2 regions of the Silvimonas soli genome follow, and region 2 is predicted to be linked to the other one. Evidence: riboswitches for the same ligand, from Rfam matches in the RefSeq annotation. Region 2 holds a riboswitch; the other holds the start of a gene.

Region 1 (8,728 bases), 1.2 Mb from region 2:
ATCCCTTCGTGGCACTCGGTTTGATCGTGACCGTGGTGCTGGGTGGGCTGGTGTTTAACGAGCAAATTACCGCCTGGAAAATCGCGGGCAGTTGCCTGGTGGCTCTTGGCGTTTATCTGGTGGGGGCAAAATGACAACCAATCCTTCTCCTGTAGAGCGCCCGCGTTATCTGTTTGTAGATCTCGATGGCACGCTGGTGCATACCGATATGCTGGTCGAGTCGATGCTGTTTCAGATCAAGCGCTCGGTCTGGACATTCTTTCGCGTAATTTTGTGGCTGTTTGGCGGCAAAGCCGAACTCAAGCAAAAGCTGGCCAACGGTTTTGAATTCAATCCGGCCTTGCTGCCTTACGACGCTGCAGTCATCAAATACGTGACCGAGTGCCGCGCGGCAGGCGTACAAGTCTGGCTGGCTACCGCCTCAGATGAGCGCATTGCAGCGGCGGTGGCCAAACATCTGAACCTGTTCGATGGCGTGCTGGCCTCCGGCAACGGTGTGAATGTCTCCAGTACACGCAAGCTGGATGCCATTCAAAAAGTAGTCGGACAACGCGGGTTTGAATACATCGGCAACAGTCGCGACGACGTTGCAATCTGGGCCGTGGCGGAGCGGGCGCAATGTGTGCGCCCGGACGGTGCCGCCCGCGCCTGGTTCATGCGCACCAAAGGCGAAGTGCTGGAAATGCTGGATGGCCTGCCGCATCGCACGATGTGGCAATCGTTTGTGCGAGCTGCTCGCGTGCATCAGTGGCTGAAAAACGTGCTGGTGTTTGTGCCGCTGCTGGTATCGCACCGTTTGCTGGATTTGCATTCGGTTGCTGCGGGTGTGGTGACCTTTGTTGCGTTTGGCCTTTGCGCATCGTCCATTTACCTGGTCAACGACTTGCTGGATCTGGAATCCGACCGTTTGCACCCACGCAAGCGTAATCGTCCGTTTGCCTCGGGTGAGTTGCCGTTGTGGATAGGTTTTGCAGCGGTGCCGGTGTTGTTGTTCATCGGTCTGGTGGCCGGGGCCATCATCTCGCCAGCATTGCTCGGCGTATTGCTGGGTTACCTCGTGTTGACCAGTGCGTATTCGTTCAGCTTCAAAGGCAAGATGGCGGTGGACGTGGTGCTGCTGGCCAGTCTTTACACGATCCGGATCATTGCCGGCGCAGCCGCCATCGGCGTGCAACCTTCGTTCTGGTTGCTGGCGTTTTCCATGTTCATCTTTCTGGGGCTGGCGCTGGTCAAGCGCTACTCGGAATTGCTGGCGCTGGAAGAGGCCGGGCGCGACAAGGTATCCGGGCGCAATTATCTGGTCGCCGATCGCATGGTGGTGATGGCCATGGGGGTAGGCAGTTGTCTGTTGAGCGTGCTGGTGCTGGCTTTGTATATCAATAGCCCAGAGGTCGCACCGTTGTACGCAACGCCGCAGATTCTGTGGGGACTTTGCCCGCTACTGATGTTCTGGGTTTGCCGACTCTGGTTGATGGCTAATCGTGGCCTGGTGCATGACGACCCGGTGGTGTTTGCCGTGCGCGACCGGGTGAGTCAGCTGACCGTGCTGACGGGTTCAATCATCATTGCGGTCGGTGCATTCCACTAACCGGCACTGGCCTGTGGAACCGGCTGGCAGAACCAGACAACCTTCAACCGTCAATAAAAGCAACAACAAAGGGGGCAATGTCGTGCTAAAGAACACTGCCGTGCTCGGCTCGGTGCCGGCAAATCCATTGCGCTCGATGTGGCGTACGGTCAGCACTGCGCTGGCCGGGTTGCCAGTGTTGCTGCTGTTTTTTGTGTGCTCCGCCGCCGCGTACAGCAGTTTCTTCGCCAAATGGGGATTCTGCGGTACCACCGAAAGTGGCGATTGCATGCTGCAGCAAATGATCGAAGGTACAGCCCGCCGTCCGTGGGTTTACCGTCGTTTACTGCCGGAGCTGGCAAGCTGGCTGGATGGCCATATGCCGGGGTCCATTCATGGTTACCTGTTGCAGGCACTGCAAAACGGTAATCTCGGTTTGCACTATGCCTCGCCCATTGCGGCAACAGCAGAAGCCCCGGAGATGCTGCTGACGTTTTACTGCATCTACGTATTGTCTTTGCTGGCTTTTTTTGGCGCGGCCTTGTTGCTGTGGCGCATTGGCACGCATCTGACCTCAGATAAGGTGGCTTCGGCTCTGGCGGCCCTGATCTTTGTGCTCGCTTTCCCGATATTCCTCACCGTGGGCGGCAACTTCTACGACTTTACCGAGTTGTTTTTCTTTGCTCTGGCCAGCTGGATCGCATTAACCCAGATGCCATACTGGCTGATCTTGCTGGCACCGGTAGCTACGTATAACAAAGAGTCATTCTTCTTTTTTCTGGTCACGCTTTATCCGGTGCTGGTGGCGCGCTTTGGCTGGCGCCGTTCGGCGGGCTGGTTGAGTGTGGCCGTACTGGCCAGCGGCGTTGCGTACTGGTGGGTGAAATCACGTTATATCGGCAACCCTGGCGGCATGGTGGAGTTTCATCTGAGCGACCATATCGAGTATTTCCGGCGTTTCCGCCATTACGGACAGTTTGAATTCCAGTACGGCATGCTGGCGCCGCGTGGCTTCAATATCATCAATATCCTGTTGGTGGTGTTGCTGGTGCGTAGCGGCTTCAAGCGTTTGCCTACGGCTATGCGCCGACAAATCCAGCTGGCGCTGGTTATCAACGTGCCGCTGTTTTTGCTGTTCTGCTACCCGGGCGAGTTGCGCAATCTGAGCATGCTTTACCTGGGACTGGTGGCAATGCTGGCCTGTGCACTGTCACATTGGTTGAGCGGATTTTATCGATCCCGCCCGCCAACGCCATTGAATGGCGGATGACAGTCTGCGGTAGACTGCACGGCATCTTTTTTGCCCGAGTTTGCCGCCATGCAGGACTACACTTCTAATCCGACTCAATCCGGCCAGCGGCGCTTGGCCGGGCTGCTGAAGCTGGGCGCACTGGTGCTGCTGGTAGCGGCGATTGTGCTGGCCGGTCGGCAATACCAGTTTTTGCAAGGCTCGGTGACTACCCAAGGCAAGGTGGTGCAATTGCTGGAGCAAAACCGCAGCCAGAGCACGGCCAACGCCGGTACCCGCAAATCCTCCGTGTATACACCCGAAGTCTCCTTTACAACGCCCAGCGGAGCGGTGGTTCATTTTGTGTCGCTGGTGGCGTCAGATTCACCGCAATTGCAAGCCGGGCAGGCCGTTACCGTACGGTATTGGGCCGATAACCCGTCGCATGCGCAGCTGGACCGCTTTGTCGATCAGTGGCTGGCCGCATTGTTGTGTGCGGTAGGGGCAATTGTGCTCGGGCTGCTGAGCTGGTCACTGCGGGGCGGGCGTTCGCGCTGAGTGCCTGCCGGGCGCGCCGTGTTGCCTGGCGAATCCGGTTGCACCCGTCGCTGCCTGCGGTACGATGCAAGGCTACGCAACCAATTTATCGGGGCTGCCATGCTGCAATCCATCCGTTCTTTTGAACCCGAATTGATCGAAATCCGCCGCACCATTCATCGCCATCCGGAACTGGGCTTTGAAGAAGTACAAACCAGTGATCTGGTTGCCAGCAAGCTGGCCAGCTGGGGCTACGAGGTGCATCGCGGCCTGGCCAAAACCGGCGTAGTGGGTGTGCTCAAGGCCGGTACCGTCAGCAAGACACTGGGCTTGCGCGCCGATATGGATGCCTTGCCGATTCATGAAGCGTCGGCCAAGCCGTGGTCGAGTCAGGTGCCAAACCGCATGCATGCCTGTGGTCATGATGGCCATACCACCATGTTGCTCGGCGCCGCCCGTTATCTGGCGCAAACCCGCGCATTCAACGGCACGCTCAATCTGATCTTTCAGCCCGCAGAAGAAGCACTGGGCGGGGCAGAGAGCATGGTCCAGGCTGGCCTGTTTGACCGATTTCCGTGCGATGCGCTATTTGGCATGCACAACATGCCCGGCTTGCCGGTGGGCCAGTTTTACTTTCGCAGCGGTGCCTTCATGGCCTCGGCCGACAGTTTGCTGGTTACCATCACCGGGCGCGGCGGCCATGGCGCTTTGCCACACACCACGGTTGATCCGGTGGTAGTGGCGGCCAGCATTACGCTTGCGCTGCAAACCATTGTGTCGCGCAATATTGATACCCAGCAGGCCGCAGTCATCACCGTGGGTTCGATCCAGGCGGGTGATGTTGCCAACGTGATTCCCGGCCAGGCCATCATGAAACTGAGCGTGCGGGCGCTGGATCGCCAGGTCCGCAAAACCTTGCTGGAACGGATTGGCGATGTGGTGCGCTTGCAGGCGCAAAGTTTTGGTGCAACGGCCAGCATAGAGACGCAGCACGGCACACCCGTGTTGATCAACGACGAAACCCAGACGCGCTTTGCCCACGGTGTGGCCGCCAGCGTATTTGGCGACGAGGCCGCGCATTACGGTGCCCGGCCATTGATGGGCAGCGAAGACTTTGCCTATATGCTCGAAGCCAACCCCAATGGCTGTTATTTCTTTATCGGGAACGGCGATGGCGCCGGGTCGTGCATGATCCACAATCCGGGGTATGACTTTAACGATGGGTGCCTGACCCCTGGCGCGACCATGTGGGCGGCGCTGGCCGAGGCTTACCTGAAGTAAAACGTTGTGTTTATCTGTTTCTGATGACAAAACCCCGGCCCACCGGGGTTTTGTTTTTTGGACGACGCAACCGTGGGGATCGGCAGGAAATTTGTAGCTCAAGGTATCCGCAGCATGCCCTGAAACCGGCGGCTACAAAGGTCGCCCGCTGCTACAAACACCAATACACAGCCATTCATTTACCGCTAAACCACCATGCTATTGTCAGCGCCTCTTCACCATTTGGGTGACAGACACTGCGCAGGAGTAGTGGTTTATGGGGAACAAACAACGCATACCCGCGCTGGCTTTGGCGGTGGTTTTTTCTGGCTTGGCCCTGATGGCGTGGGCGGCTGACGGTGTACCGCCACCTTCTTTGCTGGACACAGACTTGAGCGCTTCGGCACCGGCTGGCCAGTGCAGCGCACCACCGGGGCAGGCCGGTGAGCAAGGCAGTGGTAATGGGCACAAGCAACATCGACGGCCGCCACCCGGGATGGATGGCGACAATGGCGACGGCCCTCCGGATGGTCCGCCGCCGGGTGGTAAAGAGGGCCATCGCCCGCCCCCGCGTGACGGCTCCGCACCGCAAGGCGTGCCACCTTCGGGTTGTGGCGTGCAGTAACTTTGTGACTCGGCTTTTGTTTGAGTCAATGTCAGGACAAACGACTTACCCGATTTTTTGTTGGACCGTGCGTACTGTTGGCCGCACGTTGCGTACTTCCCTGGGAACTGGTGTTGTAGTGTGACGCCTCAGGCCGCAAGCGGGTTGCTGACCCTCGCTGCGGTCTTTTTTTTGCGCTTGGGCATGCCGACTGAGTTCAATCAGCCGACAGTGCTTCACGCAGGGCACGCATGCCAATCAGCTTGAAACCGCGTTCGTCAATGGCGCTACGCAATGCCGCACTGCCCAGTAGCTCGCGATCCGCCAGACGGGTGCGGAAGTCCCGGGCGGCAATGGTGCGCAGCTCTGGCGTATCGTCGGCGGGATGGCAAACCAGCACGTGCACGCCTGCGCCACGGCTATCGAGCCAGTCGCAGGCAAATGCCAGTCGTTCTGAATGCTCAAGCTGCTTGTTGAACGGCAAGCCCATCACGCTGGCGACCAACACAACTTTGCCTGCCGCCGCCCGGTATTGAGCGACCACCTCTGCCGCTTCTTCCAGCGGAATCACGCACATCTGGGCAACCTGCCCGGCATCGATATCTGCAATCAGCGGTGGCACGCCATTTTGGGCGGCTAGTTCCAGGTAGATCGGCATCAGTTTGGGGTGATACAACGTCAGCATGTGGCTATCCACATGCGTGATATCGATCCCGAAAGCGGCGGCACGCTCGATTTGCGCGGTCAGTTCTTTGCGTGCGGCATCTACGTTGGCCGACTGGTGGGTCGGGCGCGCCAGCGAATGCAGATAACCGTGAGCATCCAGCAAGCCACTGGCTGGATCGCTGGTGGTGAGCGCACTCCAGCGATAGTCAGTCCACTCGCAATTGAGCGTCAGATGCACGCCCAGATCAGCGGCTGCACCCAGCTCTTTGGCCGTGCGGGCCGCATATGGAAACCAGCTACAAGGCACCATGGTCGAGGCGGAAGTCAGGGTGCCGATCTCTACCAGCGAGCGCCATGCGCTGACGGTAGCCTGGCACATGCCGATATCGTCCGCGTGCGTAACCAATAGACGATCACTGGCTTGAAAACCGAGGCGTTCTTGCAAGGTAGGCATGGTGCTTTCCTGTTTCTGGTTTGGATGGGCCGAGCCAGTATAGGCCTGGCGCTTTGATCGCTGACGTTACCGCCATGCAAGCGCGCAATGTCGGCAAACTCTGTTCCTGCCAAGGCAGTTGGCGCGAATGTCGCAGCGACCGATCATGGCGTAGAACCCTGATTGACATGCCATTGCCATCTCTCTACATTGCCCTCAGCTCTGACAGCTGCGCAGGAGAGACCACCGCTGGTGGCGCCGAAGGGGTATCGCCCTGAAAACTCTCAGGCAAAAGAACTGTGCTGCCATAGGGCTCTCTGGAGAGTGGGTCGCATGACCCCGCCGAAGGAAGCAAGGCGCCCATAGCGGGTGCCGCAATCTCTCAGGCACCAAGGACAGAGGGGGCAACATCCGGCTGGATACGGATGGGCTCTTGCTTTGGTGCCATTGCGCTTTGCGCGCCACAATCCCACCGCTCCCGCCGCCCGATTCAGCACAGTACGCTGGCCTGACGATTAGCCCGGCCAGTCAGAGAAGGTGCTTATGGCAATCAGCGTGTTCGACCTCTTCAAAGTGGGCATCGGCCCATCCAGTTCACACACGGTTGGCCCCATGCGCGCCGCCCGGCAATTTGCCCTGCGGCTGGCCAAAGATAGTTTGCTCGACCAGGTGACTAGCGTGCGCGCCGAACTGTTCGGCTCACTCGGCGCAACCGGCAAAGGTCACGGTTCGGATATTGCCGTGCTACTGGGCTTGAGCGGCGCCGAGCCGGATACAGTGGATGTCGATCAGGTCGCCGCGCAGGTAGCGGCGATTCGCAGCAGCCAGCAACTGCTGGTGTTGGGCACGCACGCGGTGGCTTTTCGCGAACCCGAGCATCTGACGCTGCACAAGCGCAAAACACTGCCATTTCATCCAAACGGCATGATCTTCGAAGCTTCCGACGTCGCTGGGCAGGTGTTGTCGCGGCGCGCGTATTTTTCGGTGGGTGGTGGTTTTGTAGTTGATGAAGCGGCCATTGATGCCGGTTTTGCGCCACCTGACGTAACCCACATGCGCCACCGTTTTGCCACTGCCGCCGAGTTGCTGGCACTGTGCGAATCGGAGCAAAAGTCGATCAGCCAGATCATGCTGGAAAACGAACTCACCTGGCGCGACGAGGCCACCGTGCGCCACGACTTGCTGAATATCTGGCAAGTCATGCAAGCCTGTGTGCGCCGTGGCTGCGAGCGCGAAGGCATCCTGCCCGGAGGCATGAAAGTGAAACGCCGCGCCGCCGAACTGCAACGCAAACTGCTGGCCACGCCTGAGGCTGGTCTGCGCGACCCACTTACGGTTATGGATTGGGTCAACCTGTACGCGCTGGCGGTGAATGAAGAAAACGCCGCCGGTGGCCGGGTGGTAACGGCCCCCACCAACGGCGCCGCCGGCATCATCCCCGCAGTCATGCATTACTACATACGCTTTGTGCCCGGCGCGAATGAAGATGGCATCGTGCGTTTTATGCTGACGGCGGGAGCGATTGGCATTTTGTTCAAGCTGAATGCGTCCATTTCCGGGGCCGAAGTGGGTTGTCAGGGTGAGGTGGGTTCTGCCTGTTCTATGGCCGCTGGCGCTTTGGCTGAAGTGCTGGGAGGTACGCCGCAGCAGGTTGAAAACGCCGCCGAGATTGGTATGGAACACAACTTGGGACTGACTTGCGACCCGGTGGGCGGACTGGTGCAGGTGCCATGCATTGAGCGCAACGCCATGGCGTCAATCAAAGCCATTAACGCGGCACGGATGGCATTGCGGGGAGATGGCAGTCACTTTATTTCGCTGGATCGGGTGATCCGCACCATGCGCGATACCGGGCGGGATATGAATACCAAGTACAAGGAAACGGCGAGAGGTGGGTTGGCGATCAATATTGTTGAGGTGCCGGTGAATGTGGTGGAGTGTTGAGGTTGTTTTTGGCTGGCGATTTGGAAGGGGATTTGGCGCGGGGCGATTATCCACCGTGGCAGCAGTTGCGATGAGACGCGTTTTTGTAAGGCGGGTGCAACCCGCCGTTGCGGATTGGGTTTCAGCTTCAAAAGCTTGTTTTGTTTGTGCCTACGGCGCGAGTGAAAAGCGTTTGATACCCGGTGGTGATCGGGGGCACGTTTCATATGCAAAAGACACTAATCGTGCAACTTGCGTCGCCAAAGAAAGGTAACCCAAAGTCCCGTAGAGCGGGATAGCAAAAGGCGACCCGGGCGCGAGCGTCGGCGGGGCCCAAAGTCAAAAGCCGTGCCCATCGGGGGCACCCCCACAACGATGCAAAATGCTTCGAATGCGGTTGCAGGGGGAAGAACCGTCTGTTTGCCAAGATGGTCTACGCGCACCCTGCGTGCCCTCGGTCGGCCCGGAGCCTGGGTCTCCGGCTCTCGGTCGGCGTGGTGAGCATGGATG
Region 2 (8,728 bases):
CGCCATTTCGAACAAGGTCTGGTGCGTTTCCAGGCGCTGCGCAGCATTTTCAGCCAGCAAACCAACCAGCTGTTGTCGCTGCTGGGCATGGATGCACTCAAGGCCGAGATCGCCCGTATTCGCGATGAAATGGAACGCAGCTGGTTCTCGTTTGGCGAAGGTGGCTTGCGTTCGACCATGGAACGCTTCTTCAAAGACACCAACGCCAATATCGCCAGTTCGGCCGAGCAGGTTGCCGAAATCCAGGCGATGATGGCCGCCATGTACAAGAAATTCAGCGAAGAACACGGCTTGGGCCAAGTCACCCCACCACCGTTCTCCACGCTCAAGTATCACAAGGAAATCGCCCGCCTGGAGAAATCGTTCCGCGAGCATTTCAACACTGTGGGCAAGCTGCTGACGACCAGTCAGGGCCGCATCACCCGCAAGTTCTTCGAAACCGTCGCCAGCCGTGTGGTGTACGTATTTGAAGTGGCTAACCGTGATGTCGAAAACTGGCTCAAGGCAGTGATGGCGCCGATGGAAACGCAAGTGCGCGAGCATCAACTGCAATTGCGCCGCCGGCTGGAAAGCATCAAGCGCATCCATAAAGCCACCGACACGCTGGAAGGCCGCATTGAAGAACTGGAAGATATGGATCGCCAGCTCACCAACCAGATGAGCGACCTGGATCAACGCCATCGCCAGATTCTGGCTGCGTTGAACAGCGAGTTTGTGCGCCTGGCAGCCTGAGCCGCTGCCAATCTGCCGTAGCAATATTGCAGGATTTTGCAGTTAGACTAACAACGCCCGCAGGGTCATCCTTGTGGGCGTTTTTGCTTTTTCCCCTCCCGCTGCGTGTCAGTTTCGTTTACGCTTGCCCGACCCAATACAGGAGTGATCACCATGGCCAATCAAGACATTCTGCTGGAAATCTGCGCCGGCTCTGTGACCTCTTGCCTGGCCGCCCAGGAAGGCGGCGCCAGCCGGGTGGAGTTTTGCGACAACCTGCTGGAGGGCGGCACCACGCCTTCGCATGGCGCCATTGCTGCCGCACGAGACCGCCTGTGGATCACGCTCAACGTGATCATTCGCCCGCGTGGTGGCGACTTTCTGTATTCGGATATCGAATTTGAAGTGATGCGCCGCGATATTCTCGCCTGCAAAAAACTGGGGGTGGATGGCGTGGTGATTGGCCTTTTGACCGCCGATGGCGATATCGATGTGGCCCGCACCAAGCAGTTGGTCGAATTGGCCATGCCGATGCAAGTGACTTTCCACCGCGCTTTTGATGTTGCCAAAGATCCGCTCAAGGCATTGCAGGACATCATCAGCACTGGTTGCAACCGCTTGCTCACCTCCGGCCAGGCCCCCAGCGCGCCAGAAGGCGCAGAAATGCTCCGGCAATTGCGCGAAGTCGCCGGTAACAAGCTGGTGATCATGCCCGGTGCTGGTGTGCGCGTGAACAATATTGCCGATCTGGTGCGCGCTACCGGCTGCAGCGAGTTTCACACTTCAGGCCGGGCGCCCTTTCCCAGCGGCATGCGTTATCGCAATGAGCACGTGAAGATGGGTGCGCCAGGGCAGGATGAATACGCCATCGTCGAGACATCGGCCCTGCTGGTGCAGGAAATCCTCGCCAATGCCCGTGGCGCGCTGGCCGGATAAACCGGCTTTGCACCCACGCTCAAAACCCGCCCGCCATGCTTGATGTATTACTGGAAGTTGTTCTCGAAACTACTTCTCAAAATTAAGCAAACGGGCGGTTTGCAATCCGGTTGACGTTAGTACCATTTGTTTCTCCTGCGACACACACACTCACATACAAGCGGTGCGGCGCATGTAATCCTGCAGTTGTGGACGGGCCAGACAACAACCCGCCCAGTATCCCCACACAAGATTACTTTGGAGAAACACCATGAAAGCCCTGATCGCTATCGCAACTGCTGCTGGTTTCCTGTTTGCTACCCCGGTCTTCGCAGCGGATGCCAGCGCACCTGCCGCCAAGACTGCACCGGCAGCGGCTTCCACTACCGCTCACCATCACAAAGCTTCGACTAAAAAGCACAGCACCAAGAAGACCACAGCTTCTGCTGCTTCGTCGGTAGCTCAAAAGGCTCAAGCCAAACACCACAAGGCCAGCAGCGCATCCAGCGCCCACAAGGCCAAGGCACCAGCGGCTTCCGTAGCGCAAAAGGCTCAGGCTAAACACCACAAGGCCAGCGGCGCTTCTTCTGCAGCACACAAGAGCACCAAGGCATCGGCTGCACAAAAAGCCCAAGCCAAGCATCATCATCACAAGCACCACGCCCACCACAACGCTTGATCAACACAGCGTTCGGTAAAAAGCCCCATCCAATTGATGGGGCTTTTTGTTTTGGCACCGCCAGCCAGCTATTTGCTGTCAGCGCGATCAGAGTGGTGTGTTCATGTAAACCGATTGGGTCGAAAACCCGTCTTGTTGTAAAAGCGGATGGCGGTTTCGTTGAACGCAAACACTTGCAGATAGAGCGTTACCGCACCTTGCTCCTTTACCCATGTTTTTGTCGCTGCCACACCAGTTAGCCGCCTGTTTGGCAGACAAAAAAACCGGCCCCCTGATGGAGGCCGGTTGGTGTGCGCTTTGGCGAAACGCCTTCAAGGCAAATCAATACCGGTAGTGCGCAGCCTTGTACGGACCATCCTTGGGCACGCTGATGTACGCAGCTTGCTGGTCGGTCAGCGTGGTCAACTTCACGCCGATCTTCTGCAGATGCAGGCGTGCGACCATTTCGTCCAGGTGTTTTGGCAACACGTACACGCCCACCGGGTATTGATCCAGCTTGGTGAACAGTTCGATTTGCGCCAGCACCTGGTTGGCAAACGAATTGGACATCACAAACGATGGGTGGCCAGTGGCGCAACCCAGGTTCACCAGACGACCTTCAGCCAGCAAGATGATGCGTTTGCCGTCCGGGAAGATGATGTGGTCGACTTGCGGCTTGATGTTTTCCCACTCGTACTGACGCAGGCTGGCAACTTCGATTTCGCTGTCAAAGTGACCGATATTGCAAACGATGGCGTTGTTACGCATGGCCTTCATGTGTTCATGCGTAATCACCGACACGTTACCGGTGGTGGTCACGAAGATATCGCCTTGCGATGCGACATCATCCATGGTCACCACGCGATAGCCTTCCATGGCCGCTTGCAGTGCGCAGATCGGGTCGATTTCGGTAACCCAAACAGTGGCGCCCAGGCCACGCAACGATTGCGCGCAACCCTTGCCCACATCGCCATAACCCAGCACCACAGCCACTTTACCGGCGATCATCACGTCGGTAGCGCGCTTGATGCCATCCACCAGCGATTCGCGGCAGCCGTACAGATTGTCGAACTTGGACTTGGTGACCGAGTCATTGACGTTGATGGCCGGGAAAGCCAGCTTGCCTTGTTCGTGCATCTGATACAAACGATGCACGCCGGTGGTGGTTTCTTCGGTCACGCCGGTAATGTGCTTCAGGCGAGTCGAATACCACTTCGGATCTTTAGCTACTTGCGCCTTGATCGCGGCGTACAGCACTTCTTCTTCTTCGTTGGTCGGGTTAGCCACGACCGACAAATCAGTTTCAGCACGTGCGCCCAGATGCAGCAGCAGGGTTGCATCGCCGCCGTCATCCAGAATCAGGTTGGCAAATTCGCCATTGGGCCATTCAAAGATTTGATGGGTGAACTGCCAGTATTCTTCCAGCGATTCGCCCTTGAACGCGAACACTGGCGTGCCCTTGCCGTTGTGGCCATTGGCGGCGATACCGGCAGCGGCGTGGTCTTGCGTCGAGAAAATATTGCACGACGCCCAACGCACTTCAGCACCCAGCGCTTGCAGGGTTTCGATCAGCACGGCGGTCTGGATGGTCATGTGCAGCGAACCGGCAATGCGCGCGCCCTTCAGTGGCAGCGTGCTGGCACCTTGTTCACGTACGGCCATCAGGCCTGGCATTTCAGTTTCGGCAATGCGGATTTCCTTGCGGCCCCAGCTCGCCAGCGAGAGATCGGCAACGTGGAAATCGGTAAATTTGGTATCAGCCACAGCGTTCATGTGAACGTCCTTTACGTTGTGGCCGGTTCGGGGCGGGGTGAAACATCACCTGAAAACCTGCATGGCAAGTTTGAGCCCGTGTCCGGCACGGTTGTTCATCAGGTGAGCGCCGTTGAAACTCCGGGCCTGGGATGAGAACACATCTCGCAGCGCTCCCCGGAAGTGGGCGGATTATAGCAAAACTCACTCGTTGCGCATGCGACAGCATGCTGAACGGGAATCGCAAGCTGGCTACATCACCGTAGGGCGGGTGCAACCCGCCACGATTGCCACGCTAGCTCCATGAACTACATCAAATCCAGATTAGAAATCCACGCATAGGCTCGACACTTCACATAGGCCGACCGTTCAGATATGTCCAACTACCTGCGAACTCAAATCCCCGGAGGCACCTACTTCTTTACTGTAGTCACAGAACAGCGGCGGCCCATTTTGACCAACGCGGATGTTCGCAAGGCATTGCACGTTGCCATTGTTGAAACACGCAGAACACGGCCATTTCGTATCGATGGCTGGGTACTTTTGCCAGATCACCTGCACTGCATCTGGACGTTACCTGATGGGGATGCCGACTTTTCCACTCGCTGGAAGAAGATAAAACGTGATGTTAGCGTAGCGTGTGCAGAAAGCTATCTGCAACACGATTTACTCAATCCACGCCGAAGGACAAAGGGCCACAGCACACTTTGGCAGCATCGCTTCTGGGAACACGCGATCGCCAATGAACAAGAATTCAAGAGCTATCTGGATTACCTGCACTGGAACCCGATGAAGCATGGATTGATCACCCGCATCTTAGACTGGCCGTGGTCTTCGTTTCACAGATATATGCAGCAAGGCGTCTATTCTGCGGATTGGTGTATTGCATAAAACCATTGCCATTCATCAACCGGCGGGTTACACCCGCCCTACTTCATATTCGCAGCGCCTTAGTAGGGCGGGTGCAACCCGCCACCTCCATGACATATTCCCCTTGACCCGCATGAACGGCAGTTGCCAAGCGGGCGTGGGCTGCGCATAATCCGCCCGTCATGCAGGAGAGTGTTTTGTCCGCAATGGATGAAGCCGCCGAAGGCGCAAGCGCACCCGCAATCGCTCAGGCAAAAGGACTGTATGACATCGGCCGCAAAGGCCGCTGAAGAAAAGGGTTAGGGCAAGACGCCAGGCCGCAGACAGTACTTTGCTGTACGGCAAGGCCGGGCAACGCAGCCATCACCTTTTTATTCAGTGGCGGGCTGGAAAAACTCTGGAGAGCGGCGCGGTTGTTGCGCGCACACCGAAGGGGCTAAGGGCGACAGTGCGTGCATACGCCATCGCCTGAAAATCTCAGGTGCCGGGACAGAGGGGTGTGGTAAGCCGCAGATACGGTGTACGTATTTGCAATCCACACGCCCAGGAAATCCCGATGACCGCTCCACGCACCCCGCTGCAACCCGACTCAAGCACATCCAGCGCCACTGTGGGGGTACCCCCGAGGGGTACACCGCTGTACCAATCCCACCTCGACGCTGGCGCGAAGATTGTCGACTTCGCGGGCTGGTCCATGCCGATTCATTACGGCTCCCAACTCAAAGAACACGAAATCGTGCGCGCCGATGCAGGCATGTTCGATGTTTCGCACATGGTGGTGCTCGATATCACCGGTGGCGATGCCAAGTCCTGGTTGCAAGGCATTCTGGCTAACGATGTGGCCAAGCTCGGTTACATGGGCAAGGCGTTGTATTCGGGCTTGCTGACGCCTGAAGGCACGGTGATCGACGATCTGATCGTCTATCTGGCCGAAGATGGTTATCGCATGGTGGTCAACGCCGGTACACGTGAGAAAGACCTGGCGTGGCTGCGCAAAACGAGCGAAGGCCGCGAGGTCATCCTGACCGTGCGTGATGATCTGGCAATGCTGGCGGTGCAAGGCCCCAACGCCATCAACAAGGTCTGTAGCGTCAAGCCGCAATGGGCAGATGCGATCCGCGCGCTCAAGGTATTCCAGGGTGTAGCGATGGGCGAATGGTTTGTGGCCCGTACCGGCTATACCGGTGAAGACGGCCTGGAAATAATGATTCCAGCCACCGAAGCTCCGGCATTTTTCTCGCAACTGATCGCTGCCGGTGTCGCGCCGTGTGGTCTGGGTGCACGCGACACGCTGCGGCTGGAAGCAGGCATGAACCTGTACGGCCACGACATGGATGAAACCATCAGCCCGCTGCAAGCCGGTATGGGCTGGACTATCGCCTGGGAACCCGCCAGTCGTGACTTTATTGGCCGCGCCGCGCTGGAAGCTGAAAAAGCCGCTGGGGTTGCCATGAAACAAGTCGGCCTGGTGCTGGAAGGCCGCGGCGTGCTGCGTGAAGGCATGCGAGTGGTGGTTGCAGGCGCTGGCGAAGGCGTCATCACCAGCGGCACCTTCTCGCCCACGCTCAAACACTCAATTGCCATCGCCCGCGTACCTGCCGCAGTCGGCAGCACCGCAGAGGTGGATCTGCGTGGCACACTGACGCCTGTGCGCGTGGTCAAGCTGCCATTTGTGCGCCTGGGCAAGAAGGTCTTTGACTAAATCAATCTGCGTGGCGAGCCGTGGGCAACGGCTCGCCCACTTGTAATCCGGATTTACTGGTTCTGAATTTTTCTGAAGCAGTAACAAGCATTTAAACCCATTTGAATCGAGAGAGAACCATCATGCTGGATATCCCTGCAGAACTGAAATACGCCGCCAGCCACGAGTGGATGCGCCTGGAAGCCGATGGCACCGTCACTGTGGGCATTACCCACCACGCGCAAGAATTGCTGGGCGATCTGGTGTTTGTGGAGTTGCCAAAAGTAGGCACGACGCTGGCTAAAGAAGAACAAGCTGGTGTGGTTGAATCCGTAAAAGCCGCGTCTGACGTGTACGCACCGATTGCCGGTGAAGTGGTCGCCATCAATACCGAACTGGAAGCAGGCCCGGAAATCGCCAATACCGAGCCGTACTCCGGCGGCTGGTTCTTCCGCCTCAAGCCGGCCGATGCCGCCGATCTGGACGGCATGTTGTCCGCCGAAGACTACGCCCGCGAACTCGGCGCGTAATACCTGTAGGGCGGGTGTAACCCGCCGCCGCCCGCCCTACATGTTTCACCCATTTGCCCTTGCCCACTTGCCGCAGCTTGCCTGGATTTGCCCTAAATGACGACGCTCTCAGAATTGTTTAACCACGACGATTTCATCAACCGTCACATCGGTATTGATGAAGCCGACGCTACCGCCATGCTCGCCACGCTGGGTCTGAAATCCAGCGCAGAACTGGTTGACCAAACCGTGCCTGCCGGTATCCGTTTCAACCAGAAGCTGGCCTTGCCGGATGCGATTTCCGAAACTGAGGCGCTGATCCGCCTGAAGGAAATTGCCGGCAAGAACCGCGTCAATAAATCGTATATCGGGCTCGGTTATCACCCCACACGCCTGCCTAACGTCATTTTGCGCAACGTACTGGAAAACCCCGGCTGGTACACCGCCTATACACCGTATCAGGCCGAAATCGCCCAAGGCCGACTGGAAGCATTGCTGAACTACCAGCAAATGGTCATCGACCTGACTGGTCTGGAATTGGCCAATGCTTCGTTGCTGGATGAAGCCACCGCTGCTGCTGAAGCCATGGCCATGGCACGCCGCGTATCCAAAGCAAAAGCCAACCAGTTTTTTGTGGATGAGCGTGTGCTGCCACAAACGCTGGATGTGCTGAAAACCCGCGCCGATCATTTTGGCTTTGAACTGGTGGTGGGTCATGCCGAAGCAGCCGGTGCCAATGAATACTTTGGCGTGCTGTTCCAGTACCCGGGCGAAAACGGTGAACTGGTCGATCTGACCGGTTACATTGCCGCCGCCAAGGCCAAGGGTGCCGTGGCGATTGTCGCTGCCGACATGATGGCGATGGTGCTGCTTAAATCCCCGGGCGAAATGGGCGCCGATGTCGCGATTGGCAACACCCAGCGCTTTGGCGTGCCTATGGGCTTTGGTGGTCCGCACGCCGCGTATTTTGCGTTCAAAGATGAAATGAAACGCTCGGCACCAGGCCGCATCATTGGCGTGTCGGTCGATGCCGCTGGCAAACCGGCACTGCGCATGGCGCTGCAAACCCGCGAGCAACATATCCGCCGCGAGAAAGCCAATTCCAATATCTGTACCTCGCAAGTGCTGCTGGCCAATATCGCCGGCATGTATGCGGTGTACCACGGCCCAGCGGGCATCAAACGCATCGCCGCGCGCATCCATCGCCTGGCCGCGCTGTTCGCCACCGGTGTGCAGCAAAGTGGCGGCAAGTTGGTGTTCAACAAGTTCTATGACACCGTGCAAGTCGATCTGGGCAGCAAGGCCGACTCCGTTTATCACGCAGCATTGGGCGCTGGCATCAATCTGCGACGCGCTGGCAACGGCGTGCTAGGCGTGGCATTCCACGAAAAAGCCACCGAGCGCGATCTGGAAACGCTGCTTGGCCTGTTCACCGGCAAAGTGTTTGATCTGGCTGATCTGGATAAGGCCGTCAGTGCCGACTTCATTCCGGCTGGGCTGAAACGTGAATCGGCCATCCTCACGCATCCGGTCTTCAACACCCACCATAGCGAGCACGAAATGCTGCGCTATTTGAAGAAGCTGGAAAACAAAGACCTGGCGCTGAATCACTCGATGATTTCGCTCGGCTCT

Evidence for each region. Region 2 has a riboswitch for glycine ahead of gcvT (glycine cleavage system aminomethyltransferase GcvT). Riboswitches for the same ligand answer to the same signal wherever they lie in the genome.
Region 1: it holds a riboswitch for glycine, as region 2 does, so the genes downstream of both, N7220_RS17180 (L-serine ammonia-lyase) here and gcvT (glycine cleavage system aminomethyltransferase GcvT) in region 2, are expected to answer to the same signal.

What each region holds. Positions count from the first base shown of each region.
Region 1 covers NZ_CP106736.1:3,748,921-3,757,648, forward strand. The annotation lists gene N7220_RS17145 (EamA family transporter) at 1-134, shown strand, start outside; gene N7220_RS17150 (UbiA family prenyltransferase) at 131-1,588, shown strand; gene N7220_RS17155 (hypothetical protein) at 1,671-2,837, shown strand; gene N7220_RS17160 (DUF3592 domain-containing protein) at 2,886-3,353, shown strand; gene N7220_RS17165 (M20 aminoacylase family protein) at 3,453-4,613, shown strand; gene N7220_RS17170 (hypothetical protein) at 4,870-5,217, shown strand; gene N7220_RS17175 (ChbG/HpnK family deacetylase) at 5,414-6,316, opposite strand; glycine riboswitch at 6,520-6,605, shown strand; gene N7220_RS17180 (L-serine ammonia-lyase) at 6,839-8,239, shown strand.
Region 2 covers NZ_CP106736.1:2,524,929-2,533,656, reverse strand. The annotation lists gene N7220_RS11665 (dynamin family protein) at 1-732, shown strand, start outside; gene N7220_RS11660 (copper homeostasis protein CutC) at 886-1,647, shown strand; gene N7220_RS11655 (hypothetical protein) at 1,898-2,305, shown strand; gene ahcY (adenosylhomocysteinase) at 2,627-4,057, opposite strand; S-adenosyl-L-homocysteine riboswitch at 4,155-4,219, opposite strand; gene N7220_RS11645 (REP-associated tyrosine transposase) at 4,412-4,927, shown strand; glycine riboswitch at 5,082-5,179, shown strand; glycine riboswitch at 5,294-5,409, shown strand; gene gcvT (glycine cleavage system aminomethyltransferase GcvT) at 5,463-6,608, shown strand; gene gcvH (glycine cleavage system protein GcvH) at 6,731-7,117, shown strand; gene gcvP (aminomethyl-transferring glycine dehydrogenase) at 7,214-8,728, shown strand, end outside.